DNA from 2 places in the Pseudomonas sp. 8_5_2 genome. Region 2 is predicted to be linked to the other one. Evidence: riboswitches for the same ligand, from Rfam matches in the RefSeq annotation. Region 2 holds a riboswitch; the other holds the start of a gene.
The links. Region 2 has a riboswitch for thiamine pyrophosphate ahead of thiC (phosphomethylpyrimidine synthase ThiC). Riboswitches for the same ligand answer to the same signal wherever they lie in the genome.

Region 1 (9,810 bases), 2.4 Mb from region 2:
CACCCGTTCGGCGAACTCGACGCTGGGCACCAGGCTGCCGGAAGTGCTGGCCGGGTCGGTCAGCGCCACACGCTTGCCACGCAGCGCCTCGATGCCATCAGGGCTTGCACCCCGGGTCAGCAGCAGCGCCTGGTAATGATTGCCCGCCGGGGTGTAGGGGCCAGCGCTCAAGGTGAGGGTGGCAAACGGCTCGATGCGCGGATCGCGGCGGTGGGCCAGCACATACGAGGCGGGGCCGAGGCGGGCGATGTCCGCTCCACCCGAGACGATGGCATCGACCACGCTTTCGTAGGAGCTCGCGATCACCAGCTCCACTGGCACCCCCGCCGCCACGCTCAGGCGCTGCAGCAGCGACTGATGCTCGCGGATCATCTGTTCGGCGCTTTTGATCGGGATCACCACCAGGCGCAGGCTGCGTGGCGTACAGTCCGCCGGCGCAGCATTGCCAGGGGGGATGCCGAGCAGGTTGACCAGCAGCAACCCGGCCAGGGTTTTCAATACGCGCATGCCTTGTCCTCGACGCCGTTGAAAGGCGGGTATTCGCGCAACTGCGCCAGCGACAGCGGCCGGCTGAAGTGGTAGCCCTGGGCAATATCGCAGCCCGCCAGTTTCAGGCACACCACCTGTTCACGGGTTTCCACGCCCTCGGCCACCACTTCCAGCCCCAGGCGCTTGGCCAGGATGATGGTGGAGGACACGATCGGGCTGTCGTCATGGCTGTTGGACAGCGGCGCGATCAGCGAGCGGTCGATCTTCAGCTTGCTCAGTGGCAGTGAGTGCAGGTGGGCGAAGCCTGCGTAGCCGCGGCCAAAATCGTCCAGGCTGATACCCAGGCCGGCGTTGCGCAAGGTATGCAGGTGCGTCACTGCCGTGCCTTCGGCGTCAAGGATAGTGGTTTCGGTGATTTCCAGCTCCAGCCGATGGGGCGCGAGGCCATGCTGCAGCAACTTGCGCAGTAGCCGCGCGGCGAAGTCGGCCTGGCGCAGCTGCAGGGCGGAAACATTCACTGCCAGCCGCGTCTCCCGGCCCTGGGCATCCCAGCTGGACAACGCCTCACAGGCCAGGCGCAACACCTCCCAGCCCAGCTCGACAATGAAGCCGCTGCGTTCGGCCAGGTCGATGAAACGGTCCGGGTACAGCAGCCCGAATTCGGGGTGGTCCCAACGCACAAGCGCTTCGTAGCCCAGCACTTGCTGAGTATCCAGGCGTATCTGCGGCTGGTAGTGCAGCACGAACTGGCGCTCGGCCAAGGCGCTGCCAAAGGCCTGCTTCAGGGTGAACGCCTGAATGTCAGCCAGGTTCAGCGAGGGGTCGAAGAAGCGATACTGCGCGCGCCCGGCCTGCTTGGCCGAGTACATGGCGGCATCGGCGGTACGGATCAGGCTGTCGATGTCCTGGCCATCGCGCGGGCAGATGCTTACGCCCACACTGGGGCTGGTGTTGACCTCCTTGCCGTCCAGGGCGTAGGTGGCCGACAGCTTCTGGACCAGTTCACGAACCCAGCCATTGATCTGTTCTTCACTGCGCTCGCCGGCAAGCAACACCACGAACTCGTCGCCGCCAAAGCGCGAAGCCTCGTCGCCAGGCTCCAGCAGGCGCTGGATACGCCCGGCCACGGCCTGCAGCAGCAAGTCGCCGATCTTGTGCCCAAGCGAGTCGTTGATCGACTTGAAGCGGTCCATGTCGATGAACAGGATCGCCATCAGCCGGCGCTTGCCGCGCTGCCTGGTCAGCGCCAGGCCGGCCACTTCGACGAACTGGCGGCGGTTGTGCAGGCCGCTGAGGTGGTCGGTGGCGGCGGCGTGGCTGCTGCGCCGGTGTTCGTCCTCCAGGCGGCCGATCAATTGCTGGTTGACCTGCTGGGCATGTTCCAGCGCGCTGAAGGCCTCCTGGCGCTTGCGCAACAGGCGCAAGGTCCACAGCAGGCTGGCGAGGATCATCAGGGTCATGCTGAGGTTCAGCCAGAACTGCCGGGAATAGGCCAGGGTCGAGGCCGCCAGGATTTCATCCTGGCGCTGGCTGACCACCACGCTGAAGCCCCGTTCAGGGACGCGCCGGTACAGGCTCTGGTACGCCTCGCCAGCTGCGTATTGGGCCAGCAAGCCCGCTTCGTTGGCGCTGTTCGGTAGCTCGGGCTGCAGCGTATCGCCCGCCACCACCACGCCACTGGTGTCGATGCGCAACCGCTCCAGGCCGTCATCCTGCAGCAGCCGTACCAGGCCACTGCTGCTCAGGTCGATGTGCTGGAACAGCACCGCCAGGTAGCCGATGTCCAGCTGGACCACCAGGATATGGTCGATTTCGCGCCCGGTCAGGTCGGTCAGTGGCAGCACAAAGGGCAGGCGCCAGTCAGGCAGGGCGGCTGGCGGGCGGGCGGCTTGAACGCTGGGCAGGAAAGGTTTGAAACCATAGCGGGCAATGTGTCGCTGCAACTGCCGCAACCAGTCTTCGGGCAGCCCGCGGGCCTCGTCGGCATGGCTTGCCGACAGCAGCCGGCCTTGCCGGTCGTACAGGCTCATGCGCTTGAACACCGGGTCTTCGGCGAGTATCCGCGCCAGGCTGAAGTTGCCCTGGCGCAGCATCTTCATGTCGTCTTGGGTGACCCCGCCCACGGCCTGGGCGCGGTCGACAAGCTGGCGCAGGCTTTCGCCGACGATACTGGCCAGGTTCAGGTGCTCGGCGGCCTTGGCCGACAGCGCATCTTGCCGAGCGGCAGCTTTTTGCGTGACGTGCAGCCCCCAGAGGAAGGCCAGGGTCGCTGCACAGAGCATCAGGATCAGCAGCCGCAGAAGGCTGGCGGAGGAAAGCGAACGGCGAATCACTGCTGATAGTTCCCGACCCTGGGTGATGTTTGAAAAATACGACAGTCAGATGACAGCCTAATGACTAGTGGCCAATAGCCTCTAAGGTTTTCCCCGGTCAGCTACTGGTGTCTGCAAGCGCGCGGTTTCTTCCTCGATATAACTCATCAACGCGCTGACCTCGGCATCGCCCAGGCGCATGTTGGGCATGGCCATGCGGTTGTACTGCTCATACAGCAGCATGGCCAAGGGGTCTTTTTCGGCCAGCATCTGGTCGGGCTCTTTCAGCCAGCGGGTCAGCCAGTTGGCATCACGCTGGCGGGTCACGCCCAACAGGTCGGGGCCGATACCGGGTTGCCCGGGTTCGCTGCGGCCCAGGGTGTGGCAGGACGAGCAGCGTGTGCGGAAGATCTGCTCGCCACTGCTGGGCGGGCGTATCACGGGGGCCTGGGCATAGTCGTTGTGCATGGCGCTGGCCTGCTTCCAGTTGTGCAGGCTGTTGCCCAGGCGGTCGGCGAGGATGTACGGGCTCTCGAAGGGCGAGGCCTTCATCCAGCGGCCGGTGGCCTGGTTGCCGATGATCAGGCTCAGGTTGTGGTCCTTGGAACGGCCGTTTTCCAGGCCGTCGATCCACAGCCCAAGGCTGCGGCGCAATTTTTCGATATCGTCGGGTTCACCGGTGAGCAGCGTCCAGCCCGGGCCAATGCCGAACTTTTCGGCGTAGCGCTTGAGGGTGGCGGGGGTGTCGTTGTAGGGGTCGATGCTGATGGAATAGAGGAAGATGTCCTTGCCGATGCGGTCCCCCAGTATTTTCTGCACCTGCCGCAGGCGGGCGGTTTCCACCGGGCAGGAATCGGTGCAGCCGGTGAAGATGAAGTTGATGGCCACCACCTTGTCCTTGATCAGGTCGTCGAAGAAATGCACCTTTTCGCCGTCCTGGGTCAGCAGCGGGATGTTGGGGAAGTAGTCCGCTCCCCAGGGGGTGGCGGCTTCGTCGGCCACCGGTTGTTGCGGCTGCAATGGCCAGAATGGAAGGCTGGCGGCGAACAGCGCGAGCACCAGCAGGAAACGCCATGTGCCGGGCATGATGCGGTCCTCTTTGTGGGGATGCTGCACACAATCTTTGCAGGAGCAGCCTTGTGCTGCGAAGCGGCCATTACAGACGTGGCGGCTGCCTGCACCGGCCTCTTCGCAGCACAAGGCTGCTCCTACAGTCGTTACCATTGCCCAGCTATTTGATGCTGATCGGCACTGTCACGCTCTGGCCCAGGGTCGACTTCACGGTCACCGTTGCCGGCGTGGCCGGGCCGTTGCCGGTGGTGGTTACCGACAAGCGCCAGCGGGCACCGCTGGTGGCGGCGGTGAGTGTGGCCGTGCCCAGGTTCAGCGGCCCGGCGGTGGTTGCAGCGGTCACGCTGATGCTGTTGCCAGTGGCCACCGAGGTGGTACCGGCCAGGTCCCAGGTGTAGCGGTTGCCACTGCGTACCTGCACCGTGGCACTGGTGACCTGGATCTGGTCGACTGGCGCCGCCGGGTTCACCACGATGCTGACCGTGGCGGGCGCTACCGACTCGGCACCCTTGGCATCACGCGCCGTGTAGTTGAAGCTGGCGGTGAACGGTGTGCCTACCGTGGCCGGTGGGGTGTAGGTCACGGTAGTCCCGTCGGTGCTGGTGGTGCCCTGGCCAGAGTCCGGCTGGCTGAGGCCAGTGACGGTCAACGGCAGGTTGCCTTCCGGGTCGGTGTCGTTGGCCAGCACATTCAGGCTGACGGCCTTGCCTGCGGTAGTGGCGGCACTGTCGTTGTTGGCGACCGGTGGCTTGTTGGCCGAACTATCGTCATCGCCATCATCATTACCTTTGGTACGGAAGGTCGGCAGGCCGACCGAAGCCATGTATTCCACTCCGTCCCAGCCCGGCAGCGGGGTCGGCATCACCTGGAACTGGCCCGGATGCTCGAGGTCCCAGCGCAGCAGCATCGACGAGTCCTCGTGCTGGGTGTTGTGGCAGTGCTCCATGTAGGTGCCAGCGAACTCGCGGAAGCGGATGGCCATTTCCACTTCTTCCGACGAATCGGTATCCGGCCCGATGCGATACACATCCTTGCGCGCCCATTTTTCCCACTCTGGCGGCGCCTTGCCGTCGCGGCTCAGGATCACGCCTTCCTCGAAGTGCACATGCACCGGGTGGCTCCAGCCGTTGCCGCCGTTCTTGATTTTCCACACCTCCAAGGTCCCGTCGCCGCTGAACCCGGCATCGGTGGACTGGTTGGCCAGTTGCGGTGCTGCACTGATGCGGCGTGGGTCCATGCTGTAGCCGAAACCACCGTCGGTCTTGATTGTCCAGGGGTTGGTGTCGGTGCCGTCCGAGCGGCCGAAGATGAACTCGCGGTGGCGGGCATCCTTGATCTTGGCCTGGTCGGTTGCCGAGTTGCGGTCGATTGGCAGCGGCAGCATTTTCAGGCCTTCAGCCTTGCCCGGTTTGGCCGGTTCGTAGGCCACCGGGTCCATGCTCAGGTCCTGACCGGCGTACGGTTGTACCAGCAGTTGCAGGAACTTGCCGACTGCAGGGTCGCCGTTGTCCCACTGCGGGCCGTTGCTGGTCTGCTTGATCACTGCCTTGTATTTTCCCGACAGCACATCGGCCAGCGAAATAGTGCCTTCCGGACCCTTGCCGGTGCGGTGCTCCTCAAGGTTGATGAAGTACAGCTTGTCGCCGGCCTTGATGCCGTTCTTGGCGAAGTTGATGATGATGTCGTAGCGTTCGGCGATGCCTTGCAGCGGCAATATACCGTTGTTGTCCTGCAGGTTACCGTCGGCATTCAGGTCCATGGTGCCGTCGAACGGCACGGCGTGTTCCATGATGTTGCCGTCGTTGGCGATCATGTGGAACGGCACTCGCGCATACGACACGTTGGAGCCGGACGGGCCTTTGAACTCACCGCTGGTGCCAGCAATTTCACGTACCACGGCAAACTTGAAGTAGCGCGACACCGAGCCGTTGAGGATGCGGAAGCGGTAGCTGCGCGCACGCACCTTGAGCTTGGGCTGGTATTGCCAGTTGACCAGGATCTGGTCACCCAGGAAGCCATCGGTGTTGAACGGGTTGAACCACAGCTGGCCGTTGGCATCCCAGGCCTTGTCGGCGATCACCAGGTTCACGTCGTAGTCGCGGTTCCCCCATGGCATGCCCGAGCCGCTGGGGAAGCGCAGGTTGACGCCATCCTGCAACGCCTCGTTGCCGCGGTCCAGGGCGCTGTAGTAGTTCATCATCACGGCGTTGCCCTTGTAGACGTTCTGCGCCGTGAAATCCATCATATGGTCGTGGAACCAGTGGGTGCTCATGGTTTCACGCCAGTCGCCACGAATCTTGATGCTGCCGTTCTGGCAGGTTTTCAGGCCTGGCGAGTCATCGTTGACGAACAGCGTTTCACCTGGCGCGCAGGGGAACGCCGCACGCGGGTCCTGGGCACGCGTGTTGATGGTGTCGTAGCCGGCCAGCTGCACGGGCCAGCGGTAGTCGTAGTACTGACCGGGGAAGAAGTAGGCGTTGGCGAAGCCGTCGCTTTCAGCCGGTGAGTGGCCGTTGTGCTCGTGGGTCGAAATGGTATGCAGGCCAAAGCCCCCGTTGGCCGAGGGGTCGATCGGCAGGGCGTTGTAGTGGCGCATCAGGATTGGCTGGCCGTAGCGCACCATCAGCAGCTTGGGCGGGAAGGTGCCGTCGAACGTCCACAGTGACTTGTGGTTCTGCAGTGGGAAGTTGGGGTGGAATCGGGTATCGATGCCTTTGGTGGTACCCAGCGTGGTCGGGATATCGGACGTCTGGTAGTACAGCCCGCCCGGCGCGAACTCACCGGCAGCATAGTTGTGCAGCTGCTTGCGATCGCGCAGGCCCAGGTTTATCCGCGCCCCGGCCTGGGCGGTCTTGAACGCCGCCTGCGGGTAGAACTCGTTCCAGCGCTGGTGCGACCAGCCTTTTCCTGGTGGCCGGCCTTCTGCCGGCGAACCCACCGGGTGGCGGTTGAGGAACATTTCGATCTGCGCCTTCCACGGGTTGCGGTCCAGCACGTTGGCGTACTGGGTGGGGAAGGGGTACAGACCTGGCTGCTTGAGGAATGCTTCCAGCGCGGTGCCGCTGGGGCCGCTGCGGGCCACCACGTTGGGGTCCTGTGCAGGGGCGGCGCCGAGCGTGGGGACCGGGAATGTCAGGTCGGGCGGAGGCAGTGCCGGGTCGAGTTTTTCCGGCCCGAATTCTTCAAACAGCAGCAGTTGCTGGGTGAAGGGTTGGGCGCCGAACAACGGGCTGGGCTTGCCGTTGGTAGGGTACCGGTCCGAGGTTTGCAGCGCGGGAGGCAGCACGTTGTCTATACGCACGGTCGAACGGTCGCCATACACGCCATCAGTGAGTTCCAGCGAGCCCTCGTTGGCTTCTTTCAAGGTATTGAGGTTTAGCAGAGCCGGCGTGGGGTCGTCGGGCTGATCAGAGTAATAGGACGGATCGGTCGGTGGTGGCTGGCTATTGTCATCCAGCGGCGAGGCCACTGCTGTGATCAGCCCGAGGCTGAGCATCAGCGCTGTGACGGTAGATAGCTGGAATGCATGCCTGGCAGGGTGGATCATGGCAGGTGTTTTCATTGCCTTGTGCCTCGCTCACGGCTATATGGCTGGGAGCCATCAATGGCGTTTTGCCTGGTTCAAGGGCCTGAGCAATGGTTGTGCCAACAGATATTTCTGTAATGCTTTGTTAAACAAATCCTTGCGGCGCCTGAAGCGCGCTAAATAACCGCGCGTCAATAATGGGGATAAGTACCCAGTAGCGGGGCACCGGTTGCCCACGTTTTGGGGAGTGGGGGGAGTGACAGCCGGGCCGCCCTGGGGTATACCTGAACGCCACCAAGGGGAGCCCGGCAACGGGCTGAGAAACCGCTGAGCTCTGCAGCGCGGTGACCCTTCGAACCTGATCCGGATCATGCCGGCGAAGGGATGGGATTCGAAACCTGCCTTTTTGCCGGCCTCACTGCGGGGCCTGTCCATGCCAACTTCCAAGGTCTCGCTGTCACCCCCTTCAAGGACAGCAACATGACCGAACGCTTCAGCCAGTTCCTGCGCCGCCAGAGCGAGCCGACCTGGTCGGCGGCCGTTGGCCACCGTTTCGTGACCCAATTGTGCGACGGCAGCCTGCCTGACCCGATCATGGTCGACTACCTGGTGCAGGATCACCGCTTCCTCGACAGCTTCCTGGCCTTGCTGGGCGCGGCCATCGCCAGCACCGACAGCTTCGAGGCGCGCCTGCGCTTCGGGCGCTTTGCCGGAATGATCAGCAGCGACGAGAACACCTACTTCCTGCGCGCCTTCGAGGCCCTCGACGTCAGCCCTGCACAACGCAGCGAGCCGGCCGATAGCGCGCCAACGGCGGGCTTCAAGGCAATCATGCGCGAAGCGGCGGCGACCCGCTCCTACGCGGCGGCGCTGGCCGTGCTCAACGTTGCCGAAGGCCTGTACCTGGACTGGGCGCTGAAAGCGCCGAAACCCATGCCGGCCAATTTCGTCCATGCCGAGTGGATCACCTTGCACGACAACCCGGCGTTTCAGGCGTTCGTCGCCTTCCTGCAAAGCGAGCTGGACCGCGTCGGCCCGCAGGAGGCGGCACTGGCGAGTGACTTCTACCAGCGCACCGTGGCGCTGGAGCTGGCCTTCTTCGACGCCGTGTACCCGGAGGTCAAATGAGCATGGACATCTTCCAGCGCCTGAAGACGGCTGCCGAGCCCCAGTGGCACAGCTATGTCGACCATGATTTCGTGCGGCAGATGGGCGAGGGCACACTGAGTGAGGCGGCGTTTCGGACGTACCTGGTGCAGGACTACCTGTTCCTTGTCCAGTTCGCCCGCGCCTGGGCCCTGGCTGCCTACAAAAGTCGCCGCCCGGCCGACATCCGCGCGGCACAGGCGGGGCTGGCGGCGATTCTGGATGAAACCGAGCTGCACTTGCGCCTGTGCGCGCGCTGGGGGCTGACCCAGGCCGACATCGAGGCGGCACCCGAGCACCAGGCCACCGTGGCCTATACCCGTTATGTGCTGGACTGCGGTGCAGCGGGCGACTTGCTGGAGCTGCACGTGGCACTGGCGCCGTGCGTGATCGGTTATGCCGAGATCGGGCGGGCCCTGGCAGAGCAGATCGGCGACTTGAGCAACCACCCGTACCGCGAGTGGATTGGCGAGTATGCCGGGGACGGTTATCAGGGCGTGGCAGCGGCAGCGCGCAAGCACCTGGATGAGCTGGCGGCGCGGAGCATGACCGAGCAGCGGTTTGGCGAACTGGTCGGTATTTTTGGCCAGGCGTCGAGCCTTGAGGCTGATTTCTGGCAGATGGGGTTGGATGGGGGGTGATTGGGGGCTGAGAGGTGTTTGCCCCAGGATTTTCAGCGCCTGTCAGCCCTGATGCAAATCTCCCAAATCAAAGGGCTCGAACCGCTATGATGTGTGAGCAATGCAAAGCCCAAGGAGATCCTCGATGAACATCCTCAACGCCCGACTGCGCGGCAAACCCGGCCTGTTCCGCATCGAACTGAACGCCGAGCGCATCGCCGCCATCGTGCCCCAGCCCGAGCCGGTGACACCACGCGCCGCCGATGACCTGGACGCTGGGCAAAACCTGGTGGTGGCGCCTTTCATCGAACCGCATATCCACCTGGACGCCACGCTTACTGCCGGCGAACCAAGGTGGAACATGAGCGGCACCCTGTTCGAAGGCATCGAATGCTGGGCCGAGCGCAAGGCAATCACCACCCACGATGACATCAAGACCCGCGCGAAAAAAACCATCGGCATGCTCGTGGACCACGGCATCCAGCATGTGCGCACGCATGTCGATGTAACCGACCCCGCGCTCACCGCGCTCAAGGCCATGGTCGAGGTGCGTGACGAAGTGCGCGAGCTTGTCGACCTGCAGATCGTTGCCTTCCCGCAGGAGGGTATCGAGTCGTATGCCAACGGCCGGGCGCTGATGACCGAA
Region 2 (9,810 bases):
CCATGATCGAGCCACCACGGCTGACGATGCCGGTGACGCGCTTGGCGGTCAGCGGCACATAGCGCAGCAACACACCAGCGTGGATGGTGAAGTAGTCCACGCCCTGCTCGGCCTGCTCGATCAGGGTGTCGCGGAACAGCTCCCAGGTCAGGTCCTCGGCCACACCGTTGACTTTTTCCAGGGCCTGGTAGATCGGCACCGTACCGATCGGCACCGGCGAGTTGCGGATGATCCATTCGCGGGTTTCATGGATATGCTTGCCGGTGGACAAGTCCATGACCGTGTCCGAACCCCAGCGGATGCCCCAGGTCAGCTTGGCCACTTCTTCCTCGATCGAGGAGCCCAGGGCGCTGTTGCCGATATTGCCGTTGATCTTCACCAGGAAGTTGCGGCCGATGATCATCGGCTCCACTTCCGGGTGGTTGATGTTGGCCGGGATGATCGCCCGACCACGGGCGATTTCCTCACGCACGAATTCGGCGGTGATTTCTTTCGCAATGTTGGCACCGAAGCTGTGGCCGGCATGCTGATCGTTCAGCAAGCCTGCGGCGCGGGCCTCCTGCAGCTTCATGTTTTCACGGATGGCCACGTATTCCATCTCGGCGGTGATGATGCCCTGACGGGCATAGTGCATCTGCGAGACGTTGGCACCGGCCTTCGCGCGGCGCGGGTTGCGCACATGGGCGAAGCGCAGCTTGGCCAGGTCGGCATCGTTCAGGCGCTGCTGGCCAAAGTCGGAGCTCAGGCCGCCCAGGCGCTCGGTGTCCCCGCGGTCGTCGATCCAGGCCGAACGCACGTCGGCCAGGCCCTTGCGCACGTCGATGATCACATCAGGGTCGGTGTACGGGCCGGACGTGTCGTAGACCAGCACCGGGGCGTTGGTCTCGCCACCGAAATCGGTCGGCGTATCGTCCAGGCTGATTTCGCGCATGGGTACGCGAATGTCCGGGCGCGAGCCTTCGACATAGACCTTGCGCGAACGCGGGAACGGTTGCACGGATTGCTGATCGACTTGTGCCGATTCGCTGAGGTTGATCGCTTTTTCTTGTTTGCTCATCACAGGCTCTCCAGACGGCTTCCTAGCAGTGGAATGTCGGGGATGAACCTGAAAGACGCGGACGCAGCCCTTGACGGGTGCAGTGCCGGATATGGGGGTGCCTGAAAGCTGCATGCAGCTGTGACAATCCCGGACCTGGCACAAGAGGCTCCCCGGGAAGGCGAGCAATCTTGTTCCCTACGCAGGCGCTAACCTGATCAGGTTCAACGGGATCCGCACCTCTGCGATCTCAGCCTTTGATTCAAGGCACCCCGACAAGAACACGCGCAGTCTAGACTGGAGTGGTCGGCAAAGCCAAGCGGGTAAATGCGCGGATGATGAAAGGCGTACCGAGCGATTGTTGCCGGGGGCGCATGGCACTACACTGGCGCATCGCTCGATACTCAACAGTTCAGTAATTAAATTTCGTACAAGGATTGCCTCTATGCTGCGCAAACTCTCACTGGCGATAGCCGTGTCTTGTGCGTCCAACGGAGTGGCCTGGGCAGCGGACGTGCCCCAAACGGTGAAGACCGACCTGGTCAGCGTCTACCAGGAGGCGGTGGACAACAACGCCGACCTGGCCGCCGCCCGCGCCGACTATGGCGCACGCCGCGAAGTGGTGCCGCAGGCCCGCGCCGGTTTGCTGCCCAACCTGTCGGCCGGTGCCGAAATGATGAACACCCGCACCAAGCTGGACGAACCGTCGATCACCTCCAACCGCAGCGGCAATTCCTGGAGCGCTACCCTGGCCCAGCCTATCTTCCGCGCCGATCGCTGGTTCCAGTTGCAGGCTGCCGAAGCCGTCAACGAACAGGCGGCGCTGGAGCTGTCGGCCACCGAGCAGAACCTGATCCTGCAGACCGCGCAGAACTACTTCGCCGTGCTCCGCGCCCAGGACAACCTGGCCGCGACCAAGGCTGAAGAAGCGGCCTTCAAGCGCCAGCTGGACCAGTCGAACGAGCGTTTCGATGTGGGCCTGTCGGACAAGACCGATGTGCTGCAATCGCAGGCCAGCTACGACACGGCACGCGCCAACCGGATCATTGCCGAGCGCCAGGTGCAGGATGCCTTCGAAGCACTGGTGACCCTGACCAACCGTGAGTATTCGTCGATCCAGGGCGTGGTGCATACTTTGCCGATCCGGGTGCCTACGCCCAACGACGCCAAGGCCTGGGTCGAAACTGCCGGGCGCCAGAACCTCAACCTGCTGGCGACCAACTACGCCGTTTCTGCCGCCGAAGAGACCCTGCGCCAGCGCAAGGCCGGCCACGCGCCAACCCTGGACGCAGTCGCCAAGTACCAGAAGGGTGACAACGACAGCCTCGGTTTCACCAACCCGTCGCAGCTGGGGGTGCGCTACAGCGGCGATGTCGAGCAGACCAGTGTCGGCCTGCAGTTGAATATCCCGATATACAGCGGCGGCCTGACCAGTTCCCAGGTTCGCGAGGCCTACCAGCGCCTGAGCCAGAGCGAGCAACAGCGCGAGAGCCTGCGCCGCCAGGTGGTGGAAAACACCCGCAACCTGCACCGCGCGGTGAACACCGACGTGGAGCAGGTACAGGCACGCAAACAGTCGATCATTTCCAACCAGAGCGCACTGGAAGCCACTGAAATCGGCTATCAGGTGGGTACACGCAACATCGTCGACGTGCTCGATGCACAGCGCCAGCTTTACACCTCGGTGAGGGATTACAACAACAGCCGCTATGACTACATTCTCGACAACCTGAGCCTGAAGCAGGCGGCCGGCACACTGAGCCCGCAGGACTTGCAGGACCTGGGGCGGTACCTGAAGGCCGACTACAACCCCGACAAGGACTTCTTGCCGCCGGACCTGGCCGCGGCAGCGGCGAAGAACTTCGAGCGCAAGCCTTGAGATAAGGGGTGATAGGGGGGGCACTATGGTCTTTGGCAGGTTGCATCAGGGCTGACAGGCACTTGCCGCTGCATATCTGGCGGCAAGCACCTGTCAGCCTTGATGCGATCTGTCACCTGCCGGCGATGAGGTCAGCGAGACCCACACGGCAATCAGCGCACAAGTGCACCCAGGCCATCAAGCAATCGCTGCAAGGCCCCCTGATTGGACTGCATCACCGCCCTGCCCGCCTCGCCCATGCGCTGAGCATCCTGTGGCAACTCCACCAGGCGGCGCACAGCCCCGGCCAACCCGTCAGCATCGTCCACCTGCTGCAACGCCCCCGCCTCGCGCAGCATTGCGCTGATCTCGAGGAAGTTGAAAACGTGCGGGCCCATGATCACGGGCAAGGCCAATGCCGCAGGCTCCAAGGGATTATGGCCACCGGTGGCGACCAGGCTGCCACCGACGAAGGCGATGTCCGCCAGTGCGTAGAGGAACAGCAACTCGCCCATGGTGTCGCCCAGTAGCACCTGGGTCTGGGCATCTACAGGGGTACCGGCAGAGCGGCGTACCGTGGCGAACTGCTGGCTGCACAACGCATGCACCGCAGGGAACCGCTCAGGGTGGCGCGGGACCAGCACCAGCAGCGCATCCCCGTGCAGCTGCAGCAACTGGCGATGGGCCTGCAGGATCAACGCGTCTTCACCCTCGTGGGTACTGGCCGCGATCCACACCGGGCGCTGCAAGGCGCCCCACTGCTCGCGCAAGTGGCGAGCGCGCGGCAGCAGTTGTTCGTCTACCTTCAAGTCGAACTTGATCGATCCTGTCACCTGCACGCTTTCCGGGCGAGCACCCAGGTCGCGGAAGCGCTGCGCTTCGGTTTCGGTCTGTACCGCAATCAGGCTCATCTCGGCGAGCATCGGCCGGGTCAGGTTGGCGAAACGGGCATAACCACGTGCCGAGCGCTCGGACAGCCGAGCATTGGCCAAGGCCACCGGGATGCCGCGCCGGGCGCATTGATGAATGTGGTTGGGCCATAGTTCGGTTTCCATGATGATGCCCAGCTTCGGCTGCACATGATCAAGGAAACGCCCCGCCGCCCAAGGCAGGTCGTAGGGCAGGTAGCAGTGCTGAACGCGCGGTTCATCGGCAAACATGCTGCGAATGCGCTCGGAACCCGTTGGGGTCATGCAGGTAAGCGTGATCGGCAGCTCCGGGTAGGCCTTGAGCAAGGCACGCACCATCGGCGCGGCAGCAATACTCTCGCCAACCGACACTGCGTGCACCCATATACCGCCCTGGTGCATGGCCGGCAGCTGCAGAGCAAAGCGTTCGCCAATCCGTTTGCCATAGGCTGGAGCCTTGCGCGCGCGCAGGAACAGGCGCAGCGCAACCAGCGGCAGGCCCAAGTGAAACAGCAAGGTATAAAGTGTTCTGTTCATGGCAGCGGAGTTTACCCGATCGCGCGCAGGTGCACTGCAAAGCGCTCGGCCAGCCACTGCGCGGCCGGGCCCAGCGGTTCATCACGGCGCCAGGCCAGCTCTGCCACCAGTGCCGGCGGGCGCCATTCGCTGTCCAGCTCGACCATGTGCGCCTGATAGGTCGGGTACTGCACCACGTGCCGTGGCAGCCAGGCCCAGCCCAGCCCGCGCATCAGCAGTTCGGCCATGGCGTAGAAGCTGTCTGCACGCCACACCTGCGGGCTGATCGCCTCACCGCCCGGGTAGCCGCTTTGTTGCGGTGTAATCAGCAACTGACGGTGGCGGGCCAGCTGCTGGCGGGTGACCCGGGGTTCGCCGGCAAGCGGGTGGCCGGCCGCACACACCGTGACCATTTCCACGCTGCCCAGGGCACGTCGCTCCAACGAAGCAGGGATGCTTTCGTGGTGAAAGAACAGGCCCAGATCAGCGCGCCGCTCCACCAGCTTGCGCGCCACATCGCCTTGGGCGCCGCTGGCCAGTTGCACTTCCAGGAATGGGTAATGGCTGGCCAGCTCGTCGAGGCTGTCGATGACTGGCTGGTAGGGCATGGCTTCGTCCTGGGCCACTCGCAGCAAGGCCTCCTGCCCGCGCATCAATGCCAGGGCGCGCCCGTCCAGACGTTCGCACTGTCGCAACAGTTCGCGGGCATCCTCCAGCAGCGCGCTGCCGTTATCGGTCAGCTTCGGTTGCCGACCACTGCTGCGATCGAACAGGGTTACCCCAAGGTCGGTTTCGAGCAGGGCGATGGCATTGCTGATGGCCGACTGGGCCTTGCGCTGCTCACGGGCCACGGCCGAAAACGAGCGCAATTCGGCGACGCGCATAAAGGTACGCAGTTGTTCGAGATTCCACTGCTCGGCCATCGACCTATCTCCCGTATAGATAGGTAATGACTTTACCGCATCCGGCCAACCTCTAGAATGCCCGACCAGTTACCGGAGGATCCTGCCATGAATGCCTACACCTACCTCGCCATCGCCATCTGCGCCGAAGTCATCGCCACTGCCTCGATGAAGGCGGTCAAAGGGTTCAGCACGCCGTTGCCGCTGCTGCTGATGGTGGTGGGCTATGGCATTGCGTTCTGGATGCTTACCCTGGTGGTGCGCAGCATACCGGTGGGGATTGCCTATGCCATCTGGTCGGGGCTGGGTATCGTACTGATCAGCGTGGCGGCGCTGGTGGTGTACGGGCAGAAGCTGGATGTGCCAGCGATGCTGGGGATGGCCATGATCGTGGGTGGCGTGGTGGTGATCCAGCTGTTTTCGAAGACGGCTGGGCATTGAGGTTTTCCATGAGGGCCCCATCGCCGGCAAGCCAAGCTCCCACAGGAAAAGCATTGACCTGGCGGCCTGCGCGAACCCTGTGGGAGCTGGCTTGCCGGCGGTAGGGCCCTCTTGGGGATACCCTGTATACTTGCCAGCTGTCCCAGTCTTCGAGGTACCGCCATGCCATCCGCCATTTCCACTGACGTACTGATCGTCGGCGCCGGGGTCGCAGGCCTCTGGCTCAATGCCCGGCTGCGTCGCCAGGGCTACTCGACAGTGCTGGTGGAGCGCGCCAGCCTTGGCGGCGAACAGACCATCAAGTCCCAGGGCATCATCCATGGCGGCACCAAGTACGCCCTGCACGGCGCCCTTACCGGTGCATCGGAAGCCATCGCCGACATGCCGCGGCGCTGGCGCGAAGCGTTGAGCGGCAGCGGCGAGCTGGACCTGAGCAGCACCCGCCTGCTGTCCGATGCCCACTACCTGTGGTCGCCGGGCACCCTGGCCGGCAACCTCACCAGCTTTTTCGCCAGCAAGGCCGTGCGTGGCCGGGTCGACCAGGTAAAAGGTGAGCAACTGCCGCCGGCGCTGCAAGACCGTGCGTTCAAGGGCAAGGTCTATCGCCTGGCGGAACTGGTGATCGACGTCCCCACCCTGCTGGCCAACCTGGCCGAGCTGGCGGGTGACAGCCTGCTGGCCGGTGAGCACGTCGAACCCCTGCGCGAAGGCGACGAGCTGGTCGGCCTGCGGGTAGATGGCCGCGACATCCGCGCCCAGCGCATCGTGCTAAGCGCCGGCGCCGGCACCGAAACGCTGCTGCATGCCCTGGGCGTGAACCAGCCAGCCATGCAGACCCGCCCGCTGCATATGGTGATGGCCAAGGGCACCAACCTCAAACCGCTGTACGCCCACTGCCTGGGCGGCGGGCCCAAGCCACGGGTGACGATTACCACCCACCCGGCCGCCGATGGCCAGTGGGTCTGGTACCTGGGCGGCGACCTGGCCGAAGCCGAGGGTGTTGCCCGTGAGCCGGCCGCGCAAATTGCTGCAGCCCAGAAAGAAATCGCCAGCCTGTTGCCATGGGTCGACCAGAGCCAGATGCGCTGGGCCACCCTGCGAGTCGACCGTGCCGAACCGGCACAATCGGGCCTGGTACGCCCGGACAACGCCTTCCTCGCCGAGCAGCAACGCCTGCTTGTCGGCTGGCCAACCAAGCTCGCGCTGGCCCCGGACTTCAGCGACCGGGTCATCAGCCATTTGCAGCGCGACGGCATTCGCCCGCAGGCACAGGCCGATTTGGCCGGCCTGCCACGCCCACCGCTGGGCGTGCCGGCCTGGGAGCAATTGCTGCCATGAGCCTGCCAACCCTGCACAACCTCCTTCGCCCCCTGGGCAGCACTGGCCTCAAGGTTTCGCCGCTGGGACTGGGCACGGTCAAGCTCGGTCGCGACCAAGGCGTGAAGTACCCCACCGGCTTCACCATTCCCGACGATGACGAAGCACGCATGCTGCTGGCCCAGGCGCGCGAGCTGGGCATCAACCTGATCGACACGGCGCCGGCCTATGGCCGCAGCGAAGAACGCCTGGGCCCGCTGCTGCGCGGCCAGCGCGACGAATGGGTGATCGTGAGCAAGGTCGGTGAAGAATTCGACGCTGGCCAGTCGCACTTCGACTTCAGCGCTGCCCATACTCGCCGCTCGGTGGAGCGCAGCCTGCGCCGCCTGGAGACCGACCGCATAGAACTGGTGTTGGTGCATTCCGACGGCAATGACCTGGCGATCCTCGAGCACGAGGAGGTGTACCAGACCCTGGCTGCACTCAAGCAGGAAGGCAAGATCCTCGGCTTTGGCCTGTCCGGCAAGACCGTCGCCGGCGGCCTGAAGGCGCTGCAGCAGGGCGACTGCGCCATGGTCACCTACAACCTCAACGAGCAGGCAGAGCGCCCGGTGCTGGACTACGCTGCCGAGCACGGCAAGGCCATCCTGGTGAAAAAAGCCTTGGCCAGCGGGCATGTCTGTCTCGCCCCGGGCGTCGACCCGGTGCAAGCCAGCTTCGAACTGCTGTTCGCCCACTCGGGCGTCAGCAGTGCTATCGTCGGCACCATCAACCCGTTGCACCTGGCCCACAACGTGGCCACCGTCGCCCGTATCCTGGGCCGGCATTGAGTTACCCCTGGCTCAAGGGCCTGGAGACTGACCCGAGGCAAGGAGGAGCATCGTGGCGCGAACGCTGATCCGCAAGAACCCGAGCAACTTCAAGACACTGCCCCTGCATGTAGAAGCCACGCCCGAGGGCCTGATCTACCAGAGCATCGGCATGCCGCTGAACTTTGCCCAGACCCAGCAGCGGCGCAAAGCCATCCAGCTGCCGGACGCGCAACGGTTCGTGGTTGAACTGGCCAACCTGGGTGTGTCGGTGCGCCTCACCCTGCAGTGGCAGAACCGCGACTATTGGGTACTGGTACGTCAACGTCGGCAAGACCGCGGCGACGTTGTTCTGAAACTGATATCGGGTTATGTGCCAGCGCAGGAGCTCAACCTGCCGCTGCATACGGCCGTGCAGGAAGTAGCCGAGGAGTGCCTGCTGGAAACCCCCGAGGGCTGGCTGGGTGGGCGCTTCAACGACACCTGGCTACCGGTACCCTACGCTGCCGCCCTGCATTACCGGGAAAACCCGCACTTCGTGCTGGCCCCGCAGTCCGGCGCCGCCCGGCCGGTACACTGCGGCAGGTTGATGCTACTGGAGCGGCCGCGGGCTTATGTGCACCTGCCCACCGCTTCGTTGCAGCTGATCTATGACATGCGCCTGCAGGTACCGCGGGAAGCCAAGAAGCTCAGCCTGTTCCACGTCGATGAACGGCTCGAGGGCAACCAGCTTGTAGCGCGGCTCAACCGCAAACGGCCGGACCTGTATCTGATGCCCCTCAAAGACGGCCAGCCACTGGCAGAGCTGTATACGCTGAAGAAAGACGAGCTGGTGCCGGCGAGCACTCGTGGGCTGTACCTGGCCGAAAGTTTTGCGCGGCAGGACGGTTGGGTGGTGACGGACGAGCGGGTGCGCTGGAAGGATTGGGTGAAGCAGCAGGGGCTGGTGGAAAGCACGCGGGCGCGGGCGTCGCACTTGCAGCGCTTTGGTGACAAGGCCCGGGCACTGCTGGAGCGGGCACGTACTTCACTGCATAAATAACTGGGACCGCTATGCCGCCCTTCGCGGGCATGCCCGCGAAGGGCGGCATAGCAGCCCAAAAGCATCAGTTTTTGCGAATCTTCTCGACAATGGCAGTAGTCGAGCTGTTCTCGACCAGCCCCAGCACCTTCACGGTGCCGCCATAGCCCTTGACGATATCGGCACCCACCACCTGGTCGATGCCATAGTCGCCCCCCTTGACCAGCACATCCGGCTTGACCTGGCTCAGCAGGTTCTCCGGCGTGGCCTCAGGGAAGCTGATCACCCAGTCCACCGCGCCCAGGCCGGCCAGCACAGCCATGCGCCGGTCGACACTGTTGATCGGTCGGCCGGGTCCCTTCAGGCGGCTGACCGAGGCGTCGTCGTTGACCGCGACGATCAGGCGATCACCCTGGGCCCGCGCCTGCTCCAGGTAGGTGACATGCCCAGCGTGGAGGATGTCGAAACAACCGTTGGTGAAGACGATCTTCTCTTTGTGTGCGCGCGCATCATCGATGGCCAGCAGCAGCTGCTCCAGGCCCAGCACACCCCGCTCGGAGCCTTCTTCACGCTGGATGGCCCGGCGCAGTTCAGGGGCGCTGATGGCCGCCGTACCCAGCTTGCCGACCACGATACCCGCCGCCAGGTTGGCCAGGGCCACCGCATGGGGCAGATCCTCGCCAGCGGCGATAGCTGCTGCAAGGGTGGAGATGACGGTATCACCGGCACCGGTGACATCGAATACTTCCCGCGCCCGCGCCGGCAGGTGCAGGGCCGGCTGGCCCGTGCGCAGCAGGGTCATGCCGTGCTCGCCGCGGGTTACCAGCACGGCACCCAGGTCCAGGTCCAGCAACAGCTGCAGGCCCTTGGCAACCAGCTCGGCTTCATCGGCGCAACGGCCGACGATGGTCTCGAACTCGCTGAGGTTCGGCGTGATCAGGCTGGCGCCACGGTAGATGGAGAAGTCCTTGCCCTTGGGGTCGGCCAACACCGGAATGCCTT

Region 1: it holds a riboswitch for thiamine pyrophosphate, as region 2 does, so the genes downstream of both, AC5O5R_RS13850 (TenA family protein) here and thiC (phosphomethylpyrimidine synthase ThiC) in region 2, are expected to answer to the same signal.

The regions. Positions count from the first base shown of each region.
Region 1 is NZ_CM181238.1:3,003,970-3,013,779, reverse strand. It holds gene AC5O5R_RS13870 (phosphate/phosphite/phosphonate ABC transporter substrate-binding protein) at 1-507, opposite strand, end outside; gene AC5O5R_RS13865 (putative bifunctional diguanylate cyclase/phosphodiesterase) at 495-2,822, opposite strand; gene AC5O5R_RS13860 (SCO family protein) at 2,904-3,887, opposite strand; gene AC5O5R_RS13855 (Ig-like domain-containing protein) at 4,033-7,434, opposite strand; TPP riboswitch at 7,686-7,800, shown strand; gene AC5O5R_RS13850 (TenA family protein) at 7,879-8,526, shown strand; gene tenA (thiaminase II) at 8,523-9,185, shown strand; gene codA (cytosine deaminase) at 9,310-9,810, shown strand, end outside.
Region 2 is NZ_CM181238.1:5,395,672-5,405,481, forward strand. It holds gene thiC (phosphomethylpyrimidine synthase ThiC) at 1-1,057, opposite strand, end outside; TPP riboswitch at 1,215-1,321, opposite strand; gene AC5O5R_RS24725 (TolC family outer membrane protein) at 1,482-2,915, shown strand; gene waaA (lipid IV(A) 3-deoxy-D-manno-octulosonic acid transferase) at 3,068-4,339, opposite strand; gene AC5O5R_RS24735 (LysR family transcriptional regulator) at 4,351-5,241, opposite strand; gene AC5O5R_RS24740 (DMT family transporter) at 5,329-5,661, shown strand; gene AC5O5R_RS24745 (NAD(P)/FAD-dependent oxidoreductase) at 5,824-6,999, shown strand; gene AC5O5R_RS24750 (aldo/keto reductase) at 6,996-7,808, shown strand; gene AC5O5R_RS24755 (metal ABC transporter ATPase) at 7,861-8,829, shown strand; gene hldE (bifunctional D-glycero-beta-D-manno-heptose-7-phosphate kinase/D-glycero-beta-D-manno-heptose 1-phosphate adenylyltransferase HldE) at 8,894-9,810, opposite strand, start outside.